DNA from 3 places in the Nonomuraea sp. NPDC059194 genome. Region 3 is predicted to be linked to each of the others. Evidence: predicted binding sites of a transcription regulator. Region 3 holds the regulator's gene; each other region holds the start of a gene.
The links. Region 3 encodes LexA, which represses DNA repair genes until DNA is damaged. Its sites were predicted from a motif close to TCGAACANNTGTTCGA; they were not measured.
Positions count from the first base shown of each region.

Region 1: the regulator LexA is predicted to act here: its motif matches at 2,142-2,157, upstream of recA (recombinase RecA).
Region 2: the regulator LexA is predicted to act here: its motif matches at 3,086-3,101, upstream of ruvC (crossover junction endodeoxyribonuclease RuvC).

Region 1 is NZ_JBHZBH010000005.1:166,914-173,354, reverse strand. Features, by position in the region: gene ACFXJ8_RS09805 (VOC family protein) at 1-86, shown strand, start outside; gene ACFXJ8_RS09800 (DUF3046 domain-containing protein) at 329-523, shown strand; gene ACFXJ8_RS09795 (DMT family transporter) at 526-846, opposite strand; gene ACFXJ8_RS09790 (DMT family transporter) at 859-1,200, opposite strand; gene ACFXJ8_RS09785 (MarR family winged helix-turn-helix transcriptional regulator) at 1,283-1,705, shown strand; gene ACFXJ8_RS09780 (hypothetical protein) at 1,720-2,019, opposite strand; gene recA (recombinase RecA) at 2,269-3,366, shown strand.
Region 2 is NZ_JBHZBH010000014.1:121,991-128,431, reverse strand. Features, by position in the region: gene secD (protein translocase subunit SecD) at 1-131, opposite strand, end outside; gene yajC (preprotein translocase subunit YajC) at 174-566, opposite strand; gene ruvB (Holliday junction branch migration DNA helicase RuvB) at 855-1,871, opposite strand; gene ruvA (Holliday junction branch migration protein RuvA) at 1,921-2,541, opposite strand; gene ruvC (crossover junction endodeoxyribonuclease RuvC) at 2,538-3,065, opposite strand; gene eis (enhanced intracellular survival protein Eis) at 3,175-4,323, opposite strand; gene ACFXJ8_RS19255 (YebC/PmpR family DNA-binding transcriptional regulator) at 4,368-5,120, opposite strand; gene pdxT (pyridoxal 5'-phosphate synthase glutaminase subunit PdxT) at 5,124-5,648, opposite strand; gene ACFXJ8_RS19245 (endonuclease/exonuclease/phosphatase family protein) at 5,777-6,441, opposite strand, start outside.
Region 3 is NZ_JBHZBH010000032.1:15,089-21,529, forward strand. Features, by position in the region: gene ACFXJ8_RS31575 (PDZ domain-containing protein) at 1-2,577, shown strand, start outside; gene ACFXJ8_RS31580 (MalY/PatB family protein) at 2,905-3,981, opposite strand; gene lexA (transcriptional repressor LexA) at 4,498-5,205, opposite strand; gene ACFXJ8_RS31590 (hypothetical protein) at 5,233-5,457, opposite strand.

The DNA of each region.
Region 1 (6,441 bases), on a different contig from region 3:
CCATCTACTTCAGGGACCCCGACGGCGCCCGACTGGAACTGCTCGCCGACCATCTGGGAGAGATGTACGGCTCGCGGGTGTTGTAGCCGCTTACCTCCGTGATGCCCGGCGGGTGCGCGGTGCGCCCTCGCGGGGTTCGCGTCTCAGGCCGGCGTGCCGTTCGGCGCGTTCGGCCTTCTCCTTCTGTACGGCGAGCCGCTGCTGGAGGAGCAGGTCGCGGCGACGCTCTCGATGTGATCTGGCGGTGGCTGACGGCTTGGGCGCCGTTTTGGGGGTTTTCGCCATGCGCATGTCCTACCCACTCCGGAGCCGGTTCCATACTGGGGTGATGCGCCTGACCGAGTTCTGGAGAAGGATGCGCGCCCACTTCGGCGATGCCTACGCCGAGTCGTGGGCCAGGGACTACGTGCTCGCCCCGCTGGGCGGACGCACGGTCGAGCAGGCGCTCGCGCAGGGTGAGAGCGCCAAGGACGTCTGGCGCGCGGTGTGCCAGGTGGAGAACGTCGCCAGCAGGCTTCGCTGACCTCAGATCCCTGCGGAGAGCTTGAGCAGGACGACGCCGCCGATGATCGCGGCGAACGAGACCAGCTTGGGCACGGTGATCTTCTCCTTATAGACGAGGGCGCCGAGGACGACGGTGCCGATCGAGCCGATGCCCGTCCAGATGGTGTAGCCGACGCCGACATCGAGGGTCCTGAGCGCGAGGCTGAGGGTGAAGATGCCGCCCGCCGCGGCCAGCAGGGTGAAGACCGAGGGCCACAGGCGGGTGAAGCCCTGCGTGGCGTTGGTGCCGAGCGCGAAGCCGATCTCGAAGACGATCGCGATGGACAGGTAGATCCAGGCCATGGTGGTGCCTCCTCAGGCGGCGGTGGTGGAAGGGGCGAGGCGGTCGGCCAGCTTGAGGCCGAGGACGCCGCCGATGATCAGAACGAACGCCAGGGCCTTGCCGAGCGTCATCGCCTCGTCGAAGATCACGGTGCCGAGCACGACGGTGCCGACGGAGCCGATGCCGGTCCACACGGTGTAGCCGACGCCGACGTCGAGCGTCTTGAGCGCGAGGCTGAGGAAGAAGATCCCGCCGGCCGCCGCGGCGATGGTGAGCAACGAGGGGCCGAGCACGGTGAAGCCTTCGGTGGCGTTGGTGGCGAGGGCGAAGACCACCTCGAACACGGCGGCGACGAGCAAGTAGATCCAAGCCATGGGGATTCCTTCATTTGTTTGCTTGTGCATGCATATTCTGTGCATACATATAGAGTGGATGTCAACACAGAAGGAGGGCCGGATGGCGACGCTCGACGACGACATGTGGGTCGGGGTGGTACGGCTGCACGCCAGGGTGGAGCACGAGCTGGCGAGCGCGTTGCAGCGGCACGGTCTCGGACTGTCGGAGTACAGGGCGCTCTGCCACCTGTCCACGGCCGCCGGTGGCGAGCTGCGCATGCAGGAGCTGGCCGACCTGCTCGGGCTCAACCAGAGCTCGGTCACCCGCCTGGTCGGGCGCCTGGAGGCATCCGGTCTGACCCGCCGCGACCTGTGCGCGAACGACCGCCGGGGCGTCTACACCGTGATCACCGAGGCGGGTAGGGAGCGCAAGAGCGGGGCGAGCGCCACCTATGAGGACACCCTCACGGCGGCTCTCGACCGGGCCGCCGCCGAAGGACTGGGGTCCACCGTGGAGGGCCTGCGGGCGGCTTTCGTTGGCTAGATCGCCTTCGTCGTTTAGGTCGCCTGGGTTACCTGGGTCGTCGGTTTGGTCGGTTCGGTGAGGGAGGTGTGGAGGGCCTCCGCCGTACCGGCGAGATCGTCGGCGTGCCCCTGGCCGCCGGGAGACCACAGGAAGACCCACGCTTTCGCGGCAGGGGTGGCGAAGATGATGGTCTGACGGCCCGTGCGCGGGTGCCACACCCACAGCACGGGGTCGTCGCCGCCGACCATGCGCCCGACGAGCCCGCAGCCGGGGAGCAACGCCGCCAGCGACTCCAGATGGGCGCGCCGCTGCCCGGTGTACGTGCTCTTCACGACCCCGCCTCTCGACCTTTTCCTCAGGATCTCCCCAGGTCAGCGCCATGGCAACAGGCCCGGCGTATTGTCAGGGAATGTCGGCGGGGCTCGGTGCGACGGTTGGCGTGTTCGGGGCGCGATCGAACAGCCGTTCGGCTACCATGAGAAGCGCCGAACCGCGGCTTCCCTCGGGTCGGCGGAAAATTGTCGGTCCCACGGCGTAGCTTTCACTCGACCGACCAGACCACGACCCTCCGGGGAGTTCCCATGGCTATCAACGACCGCGAGAAGGCCCTTGAGACTGCCCTCGCACAGATCGAGCGGCAGTTCGGCAAGGGCTCCGTCATGCGCCTCGGCGATGACGCCAGGGCTCCCATCGAGGTGACCCCGACCGGTTCGATCGCGCTCGACGTGGCCCTCGGCATCGGCGGCTTCCCCAGAGGCCGCATCGTCGAGGTCTACGGTCCTGAGTCCAGCGGTAAGACCACGGTGGCGCTGCACGCGGTGGCCAACGCGCAGCGGGCCGGCGGCATCGCCGCCTTCATCGACGCCGAGCACGCCCTCGACCCCGAATACGCCAAGAAGCTCGGCGTCGACACCGACGCCCTGCTCGTCTCCCAGCCCGACACGGGTGAGCAGGCGCTCGAGATCGCCGACATGCTGATCCGCTCGGGCGCCGTCGACATCATCGTCATCGACTCGGTCGCGGCCCTGGTGCCCAAGGCCGAAATCGAGGGCGAGATGGGCGACAGCCATGTCGGCCTCCAGGCGCGACTGATGTCCCAGGCGCTGCGCAAGGTCGCGGGCGCGCTCAACAGCACGGGCACAACCGCCATCTTCATCAACCAGCTCCGCGAGAAGATCGGCGTCATGTTCGGCTCGCCCGAGACCACGACCGGTGGTAAGGCGCTGAAGTTCTACGCCTCGGTCCGCCTCGACATCCGCCGCATCGAGACGCTGAAGGACGGCACGGAGGCGGTCGGCAACCGCACCCGCGTCAAGGTCGTCAAGAACAAGATGGCGCCGCCCTTCCGCGTCGCCGACTTCGACATCCTGTACGGCGTGGGCATCTCCCGCGAGGGCGGCCTCATCGACATGGGTGTGGAGCACGGCTTCGTCCGCAAGTCGGGCGCCTGGTACACCTACGAGGGCGACCAGCTCGGCCAGGGCAAGGAGAACGCGCGTAACTTCCTGCGCAACCACCCGGACGTGGCCAACGAGATCGAGAAGAAGATCAAGGAGAAGCTCGGTGTGGGCCCGCGCGTCGACGCCCCCGCCGAGGCAGCCGCTCCTGCTGCCCCTCCGGCCCCCGCCACCTCGGGCCGCGGCTCCAAGGCCTCCACGCCCAAGCCTGGTGACGTCTGATCCGGCCTGAGTCATGAGCCTGTCGTCGGACCCTGACCAGCGGCCACCCGGCACCACCCCGGAGCCGCCCCCGCCCAACCCCACGACCCCTCCGTGGGGCGGCCAGGGTCCCGACAGCTCTCTTACTGAGGTCGTACCCGGCCCCGTTGAGGGCCTTTCGCCCTCGACTCCCGGCAGCTCCATCCCCGAGGCCACGCACGGTCCCCTCGGCGACCCTTCGACCAACCCAGCAGATGGTCAGCCGCCCGGCAAGAGCGCCACCTCCCCGGCCGAACCGGAGGGTCACCTTGGCCTGGACGGTCAGCGTCTCGGCGAGAGCGCCACCGCCTGGGCCGAGTCAGAGGGTCGCCTTGGCCTGGATGGTCAGCCTCCCGGCGGGAGCGCCGCCACCCGGGCCGAGCCGGAGGGCTACCTCGGCATGAACTCCGGCAGGGGCACTGCCGACGACGCGGACGATCGAGATCGGGGTCCCCGCAGCCCATCCAACTGGAGCGCCGACCACCCCGAAGACGCGGACAGTGGAGACCGAGGTCCTCGCAGCCCGTCCGCTTGGAGCGCCGACCACCCCGAAGACGCGGACAGTGGAGACCGAGGTCCCCGCAGCCCGTCCAACTGGAGCGCCGACCAGACCTCCAGCGATCGCATGCCCAACGACAGCGTCCCCAGTGACCCCGCCTCGAACGCCGGCGCCACTGACGGCCAGAGCGCCGGCGACCAGGGATCCACCGAAGGGGCCACCACCGACCGAGCACCTGACGGCTGGAACCCGCGTGACACTTGGGCCACGAGAAACGCTGACACCTGGGATACCCGGGGCTCCAACGGCTGGGGCCCGAGCGATCGCATGGACTCGGGTCCCTGGTGCCCCGGTGCTGGTGAGCATTCCGCCGGTCAGGGTTCGAGTGATCGTGAGCAGTCTGATGGTTGGGGTCCGGGCGTTCGTGGGGACGCGGGCGCCTGGGACGTAGGTGATCGTGGGTTGTCCGGCGGCTGGGGTCCGGGTGACCTTGAGCAGTCCAGCGGTCGGGGTTCGGGCGACGCAGGGCAGTCTGGCGGCTGGGCTCAGGCCGACGCCGGGCAAACTGATGGTTGGGGTCCGGGCGTTCGTGGATACGCGGGCGCCGGGGGCGTAGGTGATCGTGGGTTGTCCAGCGGTTGGGGACCGGGCGACCCTGGGCAGTCCGGCGGCTGGGGTTCGGGCTCTGGGGCTTGGACCTCCGGAGCCTGGGACACGAACGGCTCCGGCTCGGACGCCTGGAGCCAGATCCCCGACGGAGTGGCCGACCTCGCCGCGCCCCGGCCCGCCCGATCGGGCCGCCCCGCCTGGGCGCCTCCGGAAGGCGACCCCGCCCCCGCATGGCCGTTCGCGGAAACCGGCCCTGCATGGACGCCCACCCGCACGGCCACCCCTGCCGACGACGTCCCAGCCGACGAAGAAGCGGCGACCACGTCGGAGGGGCCATACCTCCGCACCCCGGAAGACCTCCGTGACGGCGAGGCCCGTGAAGACGACACCGGGAACGATGGCGGCGAAGACGACACTGTGCACGGCAACCGGGAAGTCGGCACTTGGGAAGTCGGCGTGAATGATGCTCGTGACCATGGTGCTGAGGGCTATGGCCGTGAGGATGGCGTCCCGAATGACGATCGCGAAGACGGCGGCACAGGGCACCAGGGCCGTGAAGGCGGCCGGAATGGTGGCCGTGGAGACGGAGTCGGGCGCAGCAACCGTGGAGACGGTATCGGAAGTGCCCGTGAAGACGGCGGCAACGGGAACCACGGTCATGAAGGCGGCTGGAATGGTGCCCGCGAAGAAGGCGCCGGGCGCTATGCCGATCAAGAGGGCGTCCGAAATGACGCTCGTGAAGACGGCGGCACCAGGCACCACGGCCGTGAACAAGGGGGCACGTCGGCCGACTCCGTCTCCCGATCGTGGTCGGCGGGCCGAGGGCAGAAGAGGCTGGCCGAGTCGCCTACCGATGGGGCCGATCATCCAGGAGCGTCACACGACTGGGGTGCGTGGCCGGACATCGCGCAGCGAGAGCCCCGTCCGAAGCGTCGATCCCGCATGGGCTCATCGTCGGGTGCGTGGGCCGTTCCCGACGGAGGGCTCGGCTCGGGCGATGACGGGAGCCGCTCATACGAGTGGCTGGACTCGGGTGACGACGGGGACCGGCGGTATGGGGGGCTGGAATCCGGAGACGACGGCGACTACCCGAACAGGGGGCTTGGTTCGGGAGACGACGGCTCGCCGGGTCGTCGCAGGACATCGCGCTCCCGCAAGGGGTCGCGCCGCAACCGCGACTCCGGCTGGCCTGACCGAGACTCAGGAATGCGATCCGCCCAGGGCACTTCCGAAAGTGATGCGTCGTCATCCGGTGGCTGGGGGTCCGGTCGTTCCCGGGGGCGCGACGGATCCGACGCTGGCCGAGCTCAAGCACGAGACGCTGGCCCCACTCAAGCGCGAGACTCTGCCCGGGCTCAAGCGCGAGACGCTGGCCCCACTCAAGCGCGAGACTCTGCCCGGGCTCAAGCGCGAGACTCTGCCCGGGCTCAAGCGCGAGACTCTGCCCGGGCTCAAGCGCGAGAGGCTGGCCGGGCTCAAGCGCGAGACGGCTTCGGTTCAGGCCGGCGAGGCTTCGGTGGTTCCGGCTCCGGTGGGGGAGGAGGTCGTGACGAATTCGATTCCATCGGCGAGGCACCAGAGTGGGCCAGAGAAGAGGGAGCGTCGACCGATCTGGCGCCTGATGCCGGGTGGCCTGCGCCGACCCACCGAAACGACAGTCCCACCGCCTCACGGGCGTCCATTTCCAGGGGCATAGGTGGATCGTCGGCGGGGGGTTCCGCAGGATGGCCAAAGGTCGTTCCGCGCAACCGCAACGCAGGGAACGAGCACCGGAACGATTCCGGAAGCGAGCCAACCGGCGAGGCGCAGCGGGACGCCGCTCCCGACCATGCGGTGGGTGTTCCTCCCGAGCGTCAGGCTGGGCGATGGCAGGAGGGTGGCTTCCTGTCCGAAGAGGCCGGTGAGGGTGGACGGGGTTCCGCTGGTGCCGGGCGGCGGTCGGGTCCTGA
Region 2 (6,441 bases), on a different contig from region 3:
GCGAGGTCGAGTCCGAGCTTCGGCGTGAACGCCGGCTGCAGGAACATCGCCCCGCCCATGGCGAGGATGAGCGCCAGGAGCAACAGGAGCGTGCGCCCCGGCTTGCTCTGGCCGCTGGTCGGTCGGGCCACTGGTCGTCTGTTCTTTCAGTTAGAGGTTTGCCGCAAGCCTAGTCAGGACTTCTTGCTATTCGTGTCCTCGTCGTTGTTGCGATCGACCGGCTCGTCGGAGCCCTTGGTCTCCCCCGCCTCGGACGCCGTCGTGTCGGAGACCGCCGTGCCGGCGACCTTGTCATCGACGGTCGGGGTGAGGACGCGGCCGATGGCCGCCTTCACCCAGCGCGTCTCGATGCCGGGCGCGACCTCGAGGATGACGTCCTCGTTGTCGACCGCGACCACGGTGGCGAACAGACCGGTGGTGGTCATGACCCGGGCGCCGGGCGCAAGGGAGTTCTGCATCTGAGCGGCTTCCTGCTGCCGCTTGCGCTGCGGCCTGATGAGCAGGAAGTAGAACACCACCACCAGCAGGACAAGCGGCAGGATGTTCATGAGCGTTGCTGAGTCCACGAGGGCGACCTTCCATCGTCTATCAAGATGATGACACCGGCTTCGAGCCGGAAATTCCATGCGTTGCGTCGAGGGCCGCGCCGCTCAGCCCATCAGCTTACACAGCCAGCCAAGCCACGGAGTGTAGGCGGTTGTTGCGAAACCCGGCAACGAGGCAGCGATTCGGCGCGCGGGGAAGTTCCCAATTCGCAATGCTTGCAACCGTTCTGTGACCGCTTGCGCCACCCCTGAGGACGGCCGACCCGTCAGAATTCCATCCTGACAGATTCGCCGACAAACCGAGCCCGGTCAGAAGGGCGCGTCCGGCGGCGGGGTGAGCCCCAGGTGCAGCCAGGCGGCGCTCGTGGCGACCCGCCCACGCGGCGTGCGGGCCAGCAGCCCCTGGCGTACGAGGAACGGCTCGGCCACCACCTCGACCGTCTCCGGCTCCTCCCCCACGGCCACCGCCAGCGTCGAGAGCCCGACCGGTCCGCCGCCGAACTTGCGCAGCAGCACGCCGAGCACCGCCCGGTCGAGCCGGTCGAGGCCCTCGGCGTCGACCTCGTAGAGGTTGAGGGCGGCCGAGGCGATGTCGCGGGTGATGACGCCGTCGGAGCGCACGTCGGAGAAGTCGCGCACCCTGCGCAGCAGCCGGTTGGCGATGCGCGGCGTGCCGCGTGAGCGCCTGGCGATCTCGTGGGCGCCCTCCTCCGGCAGCGACACTCCGAGCAGCCTGGAGGAGCGGCGCAGCACCTGTTCGAGCTCGGCGACCTCGTAGAAGTCCATGTGGGCGGTGAAGCCGAACCGGTCGCGCAGCGGGGCGGGCAGCAGGCCTGCCCTGGTCGTCGCGCCCACGAGGGTGAAGGGCGCGATCTCCAGCGGGATCGCGGTCGCACCCGGGCCCTTGCCGACGATGATGTCGACCCTGAAGTCCTCCATCGCGAGGTAGAGCATCTCCTCGGCGGGGCGGGCCATCCGGTGGATCTCGTCGATGAACAGCACCTCGCCCTCGGTCAGCGTCGACAGGATCGCCGCCAGGTCGCCCGCCCGCTCCAGCGCGGGGCCCGAGGTGATGCGCAGCGGGGCGCCGAGCTCGACGGCGATGATCATGGCGAGGGTGGTCTTGCCCAGCCCCGGCGAGCCGCTCATCAGCACGTGGTCGGGTGGCCTGTTGCGCTTGAGCGCGCTCTCCAGCACCAGGGAGAGCTGCTCGCGCACCCGCGCCTGACCGATGAAGTCGGCCAGGCGTTTCGGCCGCAGGGCCGCCTCGATCTGCAGTTCGTCGCCCTCGGCGTCGGGCGACACCAGGTCGCGCTCGATGCTCACCGCTCCTCCCTATCGCCGTTCGCGCGGCCGCGCCAGGCGCCCGCCCGCCTCATCGGATGCTCAGCACTCTGAGCGCCGCCTTGAGCAGCATCGCCACCTGCGGCTGCCTGCCCGCCGCGACCTCGGTGTCGGCCTGCGGCTCCACCAGGGCGATCGCCTCGTCGGCGTCCTTGGTGGAGTAGCCGAGCCCGACCAGGCCCGAGTGGACCTGCTCGCGCCACAGCGGGATGGCGGCGGCGCCGTTGAGCGCGGCGTTGACCGCCTCCTCCGGCGTGCCGAGCTTGTCCTTCAGCTCCAGCACGATGCGCTGGGCGCCCTTCTGGCCGATGCCGGGGATCCTGGTCAGCGCCTTGAGGTCGGCGGAGGCGACGGCGACGCGCAGGGAGTTGGGGGTGTGGACGGCCAGCATGGCCAGCGCCAGCTTCGGGCCCACGCCGCTGGCCGTCTGGACCAGCTCGAAGACGGTGCGCTCGTCGTCGGTGGCGAAGCCGTACAGGGTGAGTGACTCCTCCCTGACGACGAGGCACGTGGCCAGCCTGCCGTGCTCGCCGATCCGCAGGGTGGCCAGCGTGCCTGGCGTGCAGTGCACGAGCACGCCCACCCCGCCGACCTCGAGCACGGCCGAGTCGGGCGCGACGGCGGCCACGACCCCGGAAACCGACGCGATCACAGCGCACGTCCTCTCGATGCCTTGGCCAGCGCCTCGGCCAGCCTGCTCTGGGTGCCGCCCCGCCAGGTGTGGCAGATGGCCAGGGCGAGCGCGTCGGCCGCGTCGGCGGGCTTGGGCATCTCGGTCAGCCGCAGCAGCCTGGTGACCATGGCGCCGATCTGCTTCTTGTCGGCGGTGCCGCTGCCGGTGATGGCGGCCTTGACCTCCGAGGGCGTGTGGAGCGCCACGGGCAGGCCGCGCCTGGCCGCGCAGAGCACGGCGATGCCGGCCGCCTGGGCGGTGCCCATCACGGTGCGGACGTTGTGCTGGGCGAAGACGCGCTCGACGGCGACCGCGTCGGGTCGCACCTCGTCGAGCCACTGCTCGATGCCGCGCTCGATGCCGACCAGCCTGGCGCCGAGCTCGTCGGAGGCCGCGGTGCGCACCACGCCGACCGCGATGAGCTTGAGCTGCGCGCCAGGGCGGCCCTCGACGGCTCCGAGGCCGCATCTGGTCAGCCCTGGGTCGACGCCCATCACCCGCACGGCCCGCCCTCCGTTCGCTGCCGAACATCTGTTCGGCAGCGAACTCTACCCTGGTTGGGCCGGTCGCGCACGGCGAACACGCGCCGTGCAGGCGGCTGCCCGGCAGGGATCAGAAGTAGTCGATCATGTACGGCGTGCCGGCGAACGCCGCGTCCAGCGCCTCGTCGAACTCCTCGGAGCCGGAGAGCATGCCGCCGACCCGCAGCGTCGAGGTGGGAATCCCCGCATACAGCGCCGACAGGCCGTTGACGGACAGGCGCGGCCCCTCCCCCTCGGCCGCGCTCGCCGTACCCGAGCCGCCGGAGATCTCCAGCCGCCAGGTGCCGGTATTGGCCGGGCGCTCGGGGTCGTCGACCGTGATGACGGCGTCAGCCGTGACCACCGAGGGGAAGCCGCGCCTGGCGATCGCGGCGACAACGTCCACGACGCGGAACATCCACCTCGTCTGCTTGATCTCCTCCTTCGCCCGTTCGCGCAGCAGCCACAGCACGGGGTCGTCGGGCGCGAGCACCGCCGTGACCTTGCCTGCGACCGAGGAGGAGGTGCCGACCAGCGACCACAGCGCGCGGGCGGTCGCCTCCGAACCGGCCAGCAGGTAGTCGAGGGAGATGTCGCCGTCCTCCCAGGAGTAGCCGACGAAGCCGTCGTCGGCCAGGTAGAGGAAGTCGGCCTCGTTGTCGAGGTAGCGCCGCCAGGCGGCCTCGTCCCAGCCGATGGGGCCGCTGGCCCGGTTGGCGGCGTGGACGCGGCCGACGATCGCGATCACCTCGGCGGCGTCGTCAGGGCCCATCCTGCGCAGTTTGACCGGCTCGGTGGGGCGGATGGCGCGCAGCGCCTCGGGCGACAGCGTGAGGATGCTCTCCGCGCCCGCGTGCTCCCAGCCGAGCGAGCGGTAGATCGGCGTGGTGGCGGGGTAGAGCGCGGAGACCGCGTCGCCGAGGTCGGCGGCCCTGGTGAGGATGGCGCGCATGAGCTGCCTGCCCACGCCGCGCCCGCGGTCTTCAGGGTTGACGACCACGCCCGCGACCCCCGCCATCGGCTGCGGCCTGCCGTACCACCACTGGGTGAAGCCGGTGAGCCGGCCGGCGCCGGCCAGTCTGGAGCCGTCGAAGACGCCGAGATAGCGCCCCCGCTCCATGGTGGCCAGCGCCGTCGCGCGCCAGGCGTCGACGGAGTCGTCGGGCAGCGGACCGAAGGACCGCATGCGGGTGTCGAGGACGGCGTCGAGGTCGTCCGGGGTCAGGTCTCGAATCTCCACAGCAGGTCAACCTACGCACCCCGGGACACGCCTGGCGAACCGTTTCAGGCGTCGAGCTTCTCCATGATGTCGTCGCTGACATCGAAGTTGGCCCAGACGTTCTGCACATCGTCGCTGTCTTCGAGCGCGTCGATCAGGCGGAAGACCTTGCGCGCGCCGTCCTCGTCGAGCGGGACGTTCAGCGTCGGCAGGAAGCTCGACTCGGCCGAGTCGTAGTCGATGCCCGCCTCCTGCAGCGCCTTGCGCACCGGCACCAGGTCACCGGCCTCGGAGACGACCTCGAACGACTCGCCCAGGTCGTTGACCTCCTCGGCGCCGGCCTCCAGCACGGCGACGAGCACGTCGTCCTCCGACAGCCCGTCCTTGGGCACGATCACGACGCCCTTGCGGTTGAACATGTACGACACCGAGCCGGGGTCGGCCAGCGAGCCGCCGTTGCGGGTCAGCGCGACGCGGACCTCGGAGGCGGCGCGGTTGCGGTTGTCGGTGAGGCATTCGATGAGCACCGCGACGCCGCCGGGCGCGTAGCCCTCGTACATGATGGTCTGCCAGTCGGCGCCGCCGGCCTCGAGGCCGCCGCCGCGCTTGCGGGCCCGCTCGATGTTGTCGTTGGGCACCGAGTTCTTCTTCGCCTTGAAGATGGCGTCGAAGAGGGTGGGGTTGGCATCCGGGTCAGGGCCACCGGTCCTGGCCGCCACCTCGATGTTCTTGATGAGCTTCGCGAACAGCTTGCCGCGCTTGGCGTCGAGCGCGGCCTTCTTGTGCTTCGTCGTCGCCCATTTGGAGTGGCCGGACATTACCTAGAGCTCCCTCACCATGTTGACGAAATATTCGTGCACGCGAGTGTCCCCGGTCAGCTCGGGGTGGAACGATGTCGCGAGCAACGGCCCTTGGCGGACCGCGACGATCCTATCCCCAGGGGGCGCGGTCGCCAGCACCTCGACCGCAGAACCCACCGATTCCACCCATGGCGCACGAATGAAGACGGCGTGCACAGGAGCACCGGCGAACGACAGATCGGATTCGAAGGAGTCGACCTGGCGGCCGAAGGCGTTGCGCCTGACGACCATGTCGATGCCGCCGATGGTCTGCTGCCCCTCGATCCCGTCCTGGATCCGGTCGGCCAGCATGATCATGCCGGCGCACGAGCCGTAGGCGGGCATGCCCTCCTTGACGCACAGCCGCAGCGGCTCCAGCATCTCGAAGATCTCGGCGAGCTTCCACATGGTGGTGGACTCCCCGCCGGGGATGACCAGCCCGTCGACGGCCTCGAGCTCGGCGGGCCTGCGTACGGCCATCGCCTTGGCACCCGCCTCCTCCAGCATGTGGACGTGCTCGCGCACGTCTCCCTGGAGTGCGAGTACACCGATCTTGGGCACGGTCGTCCTTCCGTCGTGGTCCGGGTTTCCCCTGATTCAACACCAGAGCGGCCTGTGCTCTTCCTACAGGGCTCCTACAGCGCCACCCTGACCGCCATCGGCAGATGGTCGGAGCCCCTGGCCTTCCCGTCGACCCAGCACCGCAGCACCCGGCCTTTCGGCGCGAAGAGATAGTCGATCTTGCGCTTCTTCACGTAGGTCCACCGCATGCGCGGATCGCACTCGTCGTAGGAGCCGTAGGCGGCGACCCTGCCGGGCGTGAGGTTCAGGTCACCGCCGAAGACGCTGGTGTGGCCCGCCTTCGGCGCGGCCGCCATGAGCTGCCTGACCTGCCTGTGCCGGTACGGCGCGCCGCGCTGCGCGTCGTCGTTGGCCATGCCGGACGACAGGTGGGTGCCGCAGGCCCGCACTTTGACGGCGGGGATCGTCGCGCACAGCGCGGAGCGCCTGGCGAACCAGGGCGGGGAGGTCAGCGGCACGGTCTCGAAGTCAGCCGCGTGGTCGGCGACCGCCACCGTGACGCTCTGCGCGCCGCGCGGGCGGCCGTTCCTGTCGGGATGGCAGTCGTACGGCCTGCCGTCCGCCGTCGTCAGGCCCCATGACCTGACGGTCCAGCTCCGTCCTGTCCGCCATTCGAGCCACTGCTCGAGTGTGCCGGTCGCGCCGGTGCAGAACTCCTGCAGGAAGATCACGTCGGGGTCGCCGAGGAGGTGGTCGCCGATGTGCCAGGCCAGTTCCT
Region 3 (6,441 bases):
GTGTGGCTCGGCGACCGGATCGCCTTCCTGGCCGACCACGAGGGCGTCGGCAACCTCTACTCCGCCCTGCCTGACGGCTCCGACCTGCGGCGGCACACGCCGCACGAGGAGTTCTACGCCCGGCACGCCGCCACCGACGGCACCAGGGTGATCTATAGCCACGCGGGCGACCTGTGGGTGCTCGACTCGCTCGACGGCGAGCCGTACCCGCTGGAGATCAGGCTGGGCGGACCGCGCCCCGCACGCGGCCGGCGCCCGGCGCCGAGCCGGATCGGCGACTTCGCGCCCGATGCGGGCGGCAGGGCCAGCGCCGTCGAGATCCGCGGCAGCGCCCACTGGGTGACCCACCGCGACGGCCCCTCGGGCGTGCTGCGCGCCGAGCCCGGCGTCAGGGTACGGCTGCCCCGTGTCCTCGGCGAGGACGGCCAGGCCGTCTGGGTCAGCGACGCGACCGGCGAGGACGCGCTGGAGATCGGCCGCCCCGGCGGTGAGCTCCGCACGCTGGCCTCCGGCGAGATCGGGCGAGTACTCGACCTGGCCGCGGCGCCCGACGGCAGGCACGTCGCGCTGGCCACCCACGACGGGCGCCTGCTCGTCGTCGACACCTCCACCGGCGCCATCAGGGAGCTCGACAGGACCGCCAACGGCGACATCAACGGCATCACGTTCTCGCCCGACTCGGCCTGGCTGGCCTGGTCGCACCCGCACCACGAGCCGCTGCGTCAGATCAAGATGGGCCGTATCGACGGCACCTCCACCATCGAGGTGACCTCGCAGCGCTTCAGCGACTACGCGCCCGTGTTCACCAAGGACGGCAAGCACCTGGCGTTCCTGTCGATCAGGACGTTCGACCCCGTCTACGACGCGCACGTGTTCGACCTGTCGTTCCCCGCGGGGGCCAAGCCGTACCTGGTGCCACTGCGGGCGACCACGCCCTCGCCGTTCGCCCCCTCACTGGAGGGTCGCGGCTTCAACGGAGAGTCCCCCGACTCCTCCTCGGACTCCTCCGAGGGCGGCAAGGACAAGAAGGACAAACCCGCCACGGAGGTGGACGCCGACGGCCTGCCCGCCCGCGTCGTGGCCGTCCCCGTCCCCGCCGGGCGCTACACCAACCTGCGCACCACCAAGGACGCGCTGCTGTGGCTGCGACACCCGCTCACCGGCGAACTCGGCGACGGCAACGAGCGCGAGGAGGTCGTGCTCGAACGCTACGACCTCAACAAGCGCGCCAAGTCGGAGATCGGCAAGGAGGTGCGCGCCTTCGAGGTCAGCGGTGACGGCACCCGCCTGGTCGTCAACGGCAAGAACGGCCTGCAGACCCGATCGGCGAGCGAAGGCGACGAGGTCATCACCATCGACCTCGACCGGATCACCGTCACCGTCGACCCGGTGGCCGAGTGGCGGCAGGCCTACCACGAGGCAGGACGCCTCATGCGCGACCACTTCTGGCGCGAGGACATGAACGGCGTCGACTGGCCCGCCACCCTGGCCCGCTACGCGCCGCTGGTCGAACGCATCGGCGCCCACTCCGAGCTGATCGACCTGCTGTGGGAGGTGCAGGGCGAACTGGCCACCTCCCACGCCTACGCCCGTCCCAACGGCGGCGCCATCGACCCCAAGCGGCGCCAGGGACTGCTCGGTGCCGACCTCGCCCTCCAGGACGGCTCGTGGGTCGTCACCAGGATCCTGCCGGGCGAGTCCTCCGACCACGCCGCCCGCTCGCCGCTGCTGGCCCCCGGCGTCGCCGTCCGCGAGGGTGACGCGATCGTCGCCGTCGGCGGCCGGCCCGTCGACCCGGTGCGCGGCCCGCACCCCCTCCTCGCCGGTACGGCCGAGCAGCCCGTCGAGCTGACGATCAGGCCCGCCTCCGGCGGTGACACCCGACGTGTGGTCGTGACGCCGCTGTCCGACGAGACCGCGCTGCGCTACCACGACTGGGTGGAGAACCGGCGCGCCTACGTCAGGCAGGCCTCCGGCGGCCGGCTCGGCTACCTGCACGTGCCCGACATGGTGGCCAGCGGCTGGGCCCAGTTCCACCGCGACCTGCGCACCGAGATGCCGCAGGAAGGGCTGATCGTGGACGTGCGCGGCAACAGTGGCGGGCACACCTCCGAACTGGTGCTGGAGAAGCTGTCGCGCAAGGTGTCAGGGTGGGCGATCTCGCGAGGCTACGAGCCGATGCGCTACCCCGAGGACTCCCCCCGCGGCCCGATCGTCGCGGTCACCGACGAGTTCGCGGGGTCCGACGGGGACATCGTCAGCGCGGGCATCAAGCACCGTCGGCTCGGACCCCTGGTCGGCACCCGCACGTGGGGCGGGGTGATCGGGATCGACGGACGGTACCAGCTGGTGGACGGCACGCTCGTCACCCAGCCCCGGTACTCGTTCTGGCTGGACGGCGAGGGGTGGAAGTTGGAGAACTACGGCGTCGACCCTGACGTCGAGGTGGTCATCACGCCCCAGGACCGGGTGGCGGGGCGGGACCCGCAACTGGAGAAGGCGGTCGAACTGGCGTTGGCGGCGCTGAACGACCACCCGGCCGCCACACCCCCGGAACTCCCTCCGGCCGCGCAGTAGCCACCCGCCCGCCCCTCGCGACTCCGACACCGTCGGGTGTCTGGAGGGGCGGGCGCGCGCCACCGTCGTCGCCGTCTGCTTGTGGAGCTTGCCACTGACCCCGCCTCGATCGTGCGCCGTTGTCTCCCGCGCCAGAAGGCCGCCACCCTGATCGCATGGGCGACCGCCACTCTTCCCGCACCCCTTGGGCGCGAGCCGCCGCTTCGCCGCGTGTCGTGGCCGTGGCCGGGGTTACGGTAGCGGGTGCTCCGGGAGCGAGCACACGCCCAAGGCCAGGGTTACGGCAGCGCGTGCTCCGGAATCGAGCACACGCGCCCAAGGCCAGAGTTACGGCAGCGCGTGCTCCGGGAGCGAGCACACCCGTCCAAGCCGATCCAGGACCTCGCTCACGATCCCCGTCGAGGTCGCGAAGTTGATCCTGACGAACGTCTCCCCGCCGGGCCCGAAAGCCGCCCCGTCGCTCACCAGGATCCGCGCCTCCCGCTCCAGCACCTCGGTCATCCCCGGACGCCCCAGGTCGAGCCACGCCAGATAGGTAGCCTCAGGCGCCACGTACCCCGGAACTCGCGAGGCGATCAGGCGCCGGTTGCGGTCCAGGACGGTCATGGTGTCGCGCAGCCATCCGTCGGCGTGCTTCCAGGCGGCCACCGTGGCCTCGACGCCGAACACGTTCGCCGCGCCGTACAGGAAGGAGGGCTGTGCCTGGAGCGCCTCGCGGATCCGGGGCGGGCCGAGGTGGGCCAGCGCGCAGCGGACCCCGCCGAGGTTGAAGGCCTTGGTGGCGGACGTGAGCGTGATCGTGCGTTCGGGCAGGATCGAGGCGAACGGGATGTGTTCGGCTGGGGCGTACACCAGGTCGGCGTGGACCTCGTCCGAGATGACCAGCAGGTCGTGCCGTTCCACCTGTTCGGCCAGGGCGGACAGCTCGGACCTGGTGAAGACCTTGCCCGTCGGGTTGTGCGGGTTGACCAGGAGGAGCGTGCGGCAACCGGCCAGATCCGACAGGTCGGTGCGCAGCATGCGGCCCATCTCCTCGATCGTGCCGAGGAACGGCGGGTACGCCGGGGTGTGCATCGCGACCGCGTCGCCGGGTTCGGTGGCGAGGTGGAGGACCACCTGGAGTGCCTGGTTGAGGTCGGAGAAGGCACGGACGGCTGACGGGTCGGCGGCCCAGCCGTACCGGACGAGCATGCGCTCGGCGAACGTCTCGGCCAGCGGGCCCGCCTGCGGTTCGGCCGCCCATGTCGGGTACCCGAGGTCGCCACGGGCGCGCCGCTGAAGTGCCTCGACGATCGCGGGGGCGGTGGGGAAGTCCATGTCGGCGATCCAGCAGGCGATGACGTCAGGACCGGCGTTCGCCCATTTCAGGCCGTCTTTGGTGGGGCGGAGGAAGGTATCGTCCACCCGATCAGTGTCACCCAGGATGCGCCGAATGTCCGAAGGGCCTGGGTTGCAGGCTTTCGTCCATTGAAGGGGGCGCGGTGCTGTGCGCACACGAAGACCCGTCCGGAACGCGCGAGCCCACCACTCCGCCGCAGCCACTCGACCACCGCTCAGCACCCCGAATCAGCGCGCGGGACCCTCGGGCCGCTCCCAGCCCACCCCCTAGAGCACGCCGATCATCGCGGCGCTGCTCAGCACCCCGAACCCGCGCTCGGGACACGCCCACACCGCTCCGCGACCAGGATCGGGAGCACGCCTTCCGTGATCCGCCACCCGACCACCGCCGCTGATCAGCAGCCCGAATCGGCGCTCGCGACACGCCCACGCCGCTCCGCGACCCAGGATCGGGGACCCGCGCACCGCGCCGCTGATTGGCACTGCGAACCAGCCGGGGAAGACCCACGCCTTCGCCGCGAGGGTACGCCGACTCGATCGACCCTCGGGAAAGGTGAGGGCCGATCGAGTGGCGAGATACGGCTAGAGGCGGCGGAGAACCGCGACGACCTTGCCCAGCACGCTGGCCTCGTCGCCGGGGATAGGGTCGTAGTTGGCGTTGTGCGGGACCAGCCAGATGTGGCCGTCCTTGCGCTTGAACGTCTTCACCGTCGCCTCGCCATCGATCATGGCTGCCACGATGTCGCCGCTCTCGGCAACAGGCTGCTGCCGTACGACCACCCAGTCGCCGTCGGCGATCGCCGCCTCGATCATCGAGTCACCGGTGACCTGGAGGAGGAAAAGAGTGCCCTCGCCGACGAGCTGCTTGGGCAGCGCGAAGACGTCCTCGACACTCTCCTCGGCCAGGATCGGACCACCGGCGGCGATGCGACCGACCAGTGGCACGTAGGCGGCCGTCGGCCTGCTGACCGGCGTCTCGTCATCGCGGGCGTCGGGGTCGACCCAGAGCACGGGCTCACCCGGCAGCCTGACCTCAAGGGCGCGCGGGCGGTGGGGGTCACGCCTCAGGTAGCCCTTGCGCTGCAACGCGGTCAGCTGGTGCGACACGCTGGACGTGCTGGTCAGCTGCACGGCCTCGCCGATCTCGCGCATGGACGGCGGATAGCCGCGTTGCTGCACCGAGTCGCGAATCACCTCAAGGATCTTGCGTTGTCTGGGCGTCAGACCCAGTGAGTCGCGACGGCGGACCGCAAGGTCGCTGACGCCATTGCCGTCATTCGGCTCGCTCATGCTCTCCTCCTCGCCCGGCGGCCTGCCTCACCGGCGCAGCTTCCGGTCCGTGGTCTTCATGTCGCACACAGCGACCGTACCGCCGATGAAGATCAACTTCAAACAATTGTTCGAGTCTTCCTCGAAATCCTCGGCGACGTGGTGTACAACATCGTACGGGAGTTCGATCGACACCGTGTTCGATTCGCTGATCTTTGTTTGACCTTTTCCTTGGGTCGACGGTGGCGGGAGGTCATCAGTGCGGGCGACCACAACGACAGATTCGACCGGCCATGACGAGCAACTCACCCTGATCGCTGACATCACGAGAGAGGAGCGCCGGCGCCCGCCCGCACCCGGAGGCCGCCGCCTCCGCCTGGTCCCCCCACTTCGCGGTACGGCAGAGCGCGGCCCGGCGCCTCGCGCGGTGAGGCGGCGTGGCGCGGGGGCGTCGGTTCACGTTGAGACTCAGGGCGAGCAGGACGGTCGGAGCGACCATGTCGGCCAAGACGTTCGCAGGGGCACGCGGATCGGCGGACGGTCCGCGGGTCCACGCGAGGCCGGGGGTGGGTGGTCCGCCGGGTCGCGAGGGGCACCGGGCGGACGGTCCACAGGGCGCGGCGGGGCGGGTAACGGGCGGTTGCGGGTCGTCCGCGACCGGGAGGTGCAGGGGCGGGGCGGGCGGATGGGCGCGACCGACCCAGAGGAAGATCCGGGGGCGGGGATGTACGGCATGCGCGACCGATCGGGCGCACGAGGCGACCGGCGGGGCAGGACCGGACGCGGTGAAGGGCCACGTGGCGGGCGGGAGGAGCAGCAGGGTCGTCCGCAGGGCAAGGGCAACGGACGGCGGCGCAGGACGGTGGGCAGGGGGAGATGGCGGCGGAAGGGCGGTGCCGTAGCGGGCGCGCCACAAGGACTCGCGACTCGACCGGGTGATCCAGAGACAGGCCCCCGCGCAGGCCGGATACGCGAAGGGCGAGAGGGCGTCGGCCGGGCCCGCGAGGCGCAGCGTGAGACCCGGCGAGAGGTCCGCCGGGTCCAGGAGGTGCGGGGCGATATCCGCTGGTTCCATGAGCCGCAGGGCGAAACCCGTCGAGCACGCGAAGGGCGAGATGGCATCAGCAGGGCTCGTGAGGCGCAGGGTGAGGCGCGCCGAGAACCAGAGGGCCGACTGGAGGCCCGCAGGGCGCGAAGTGAGGCGCGCCGGGAACCGAAAGGCCGGCAGGAGGTCCGCCGAGTCCGGCAGAAGCGGGA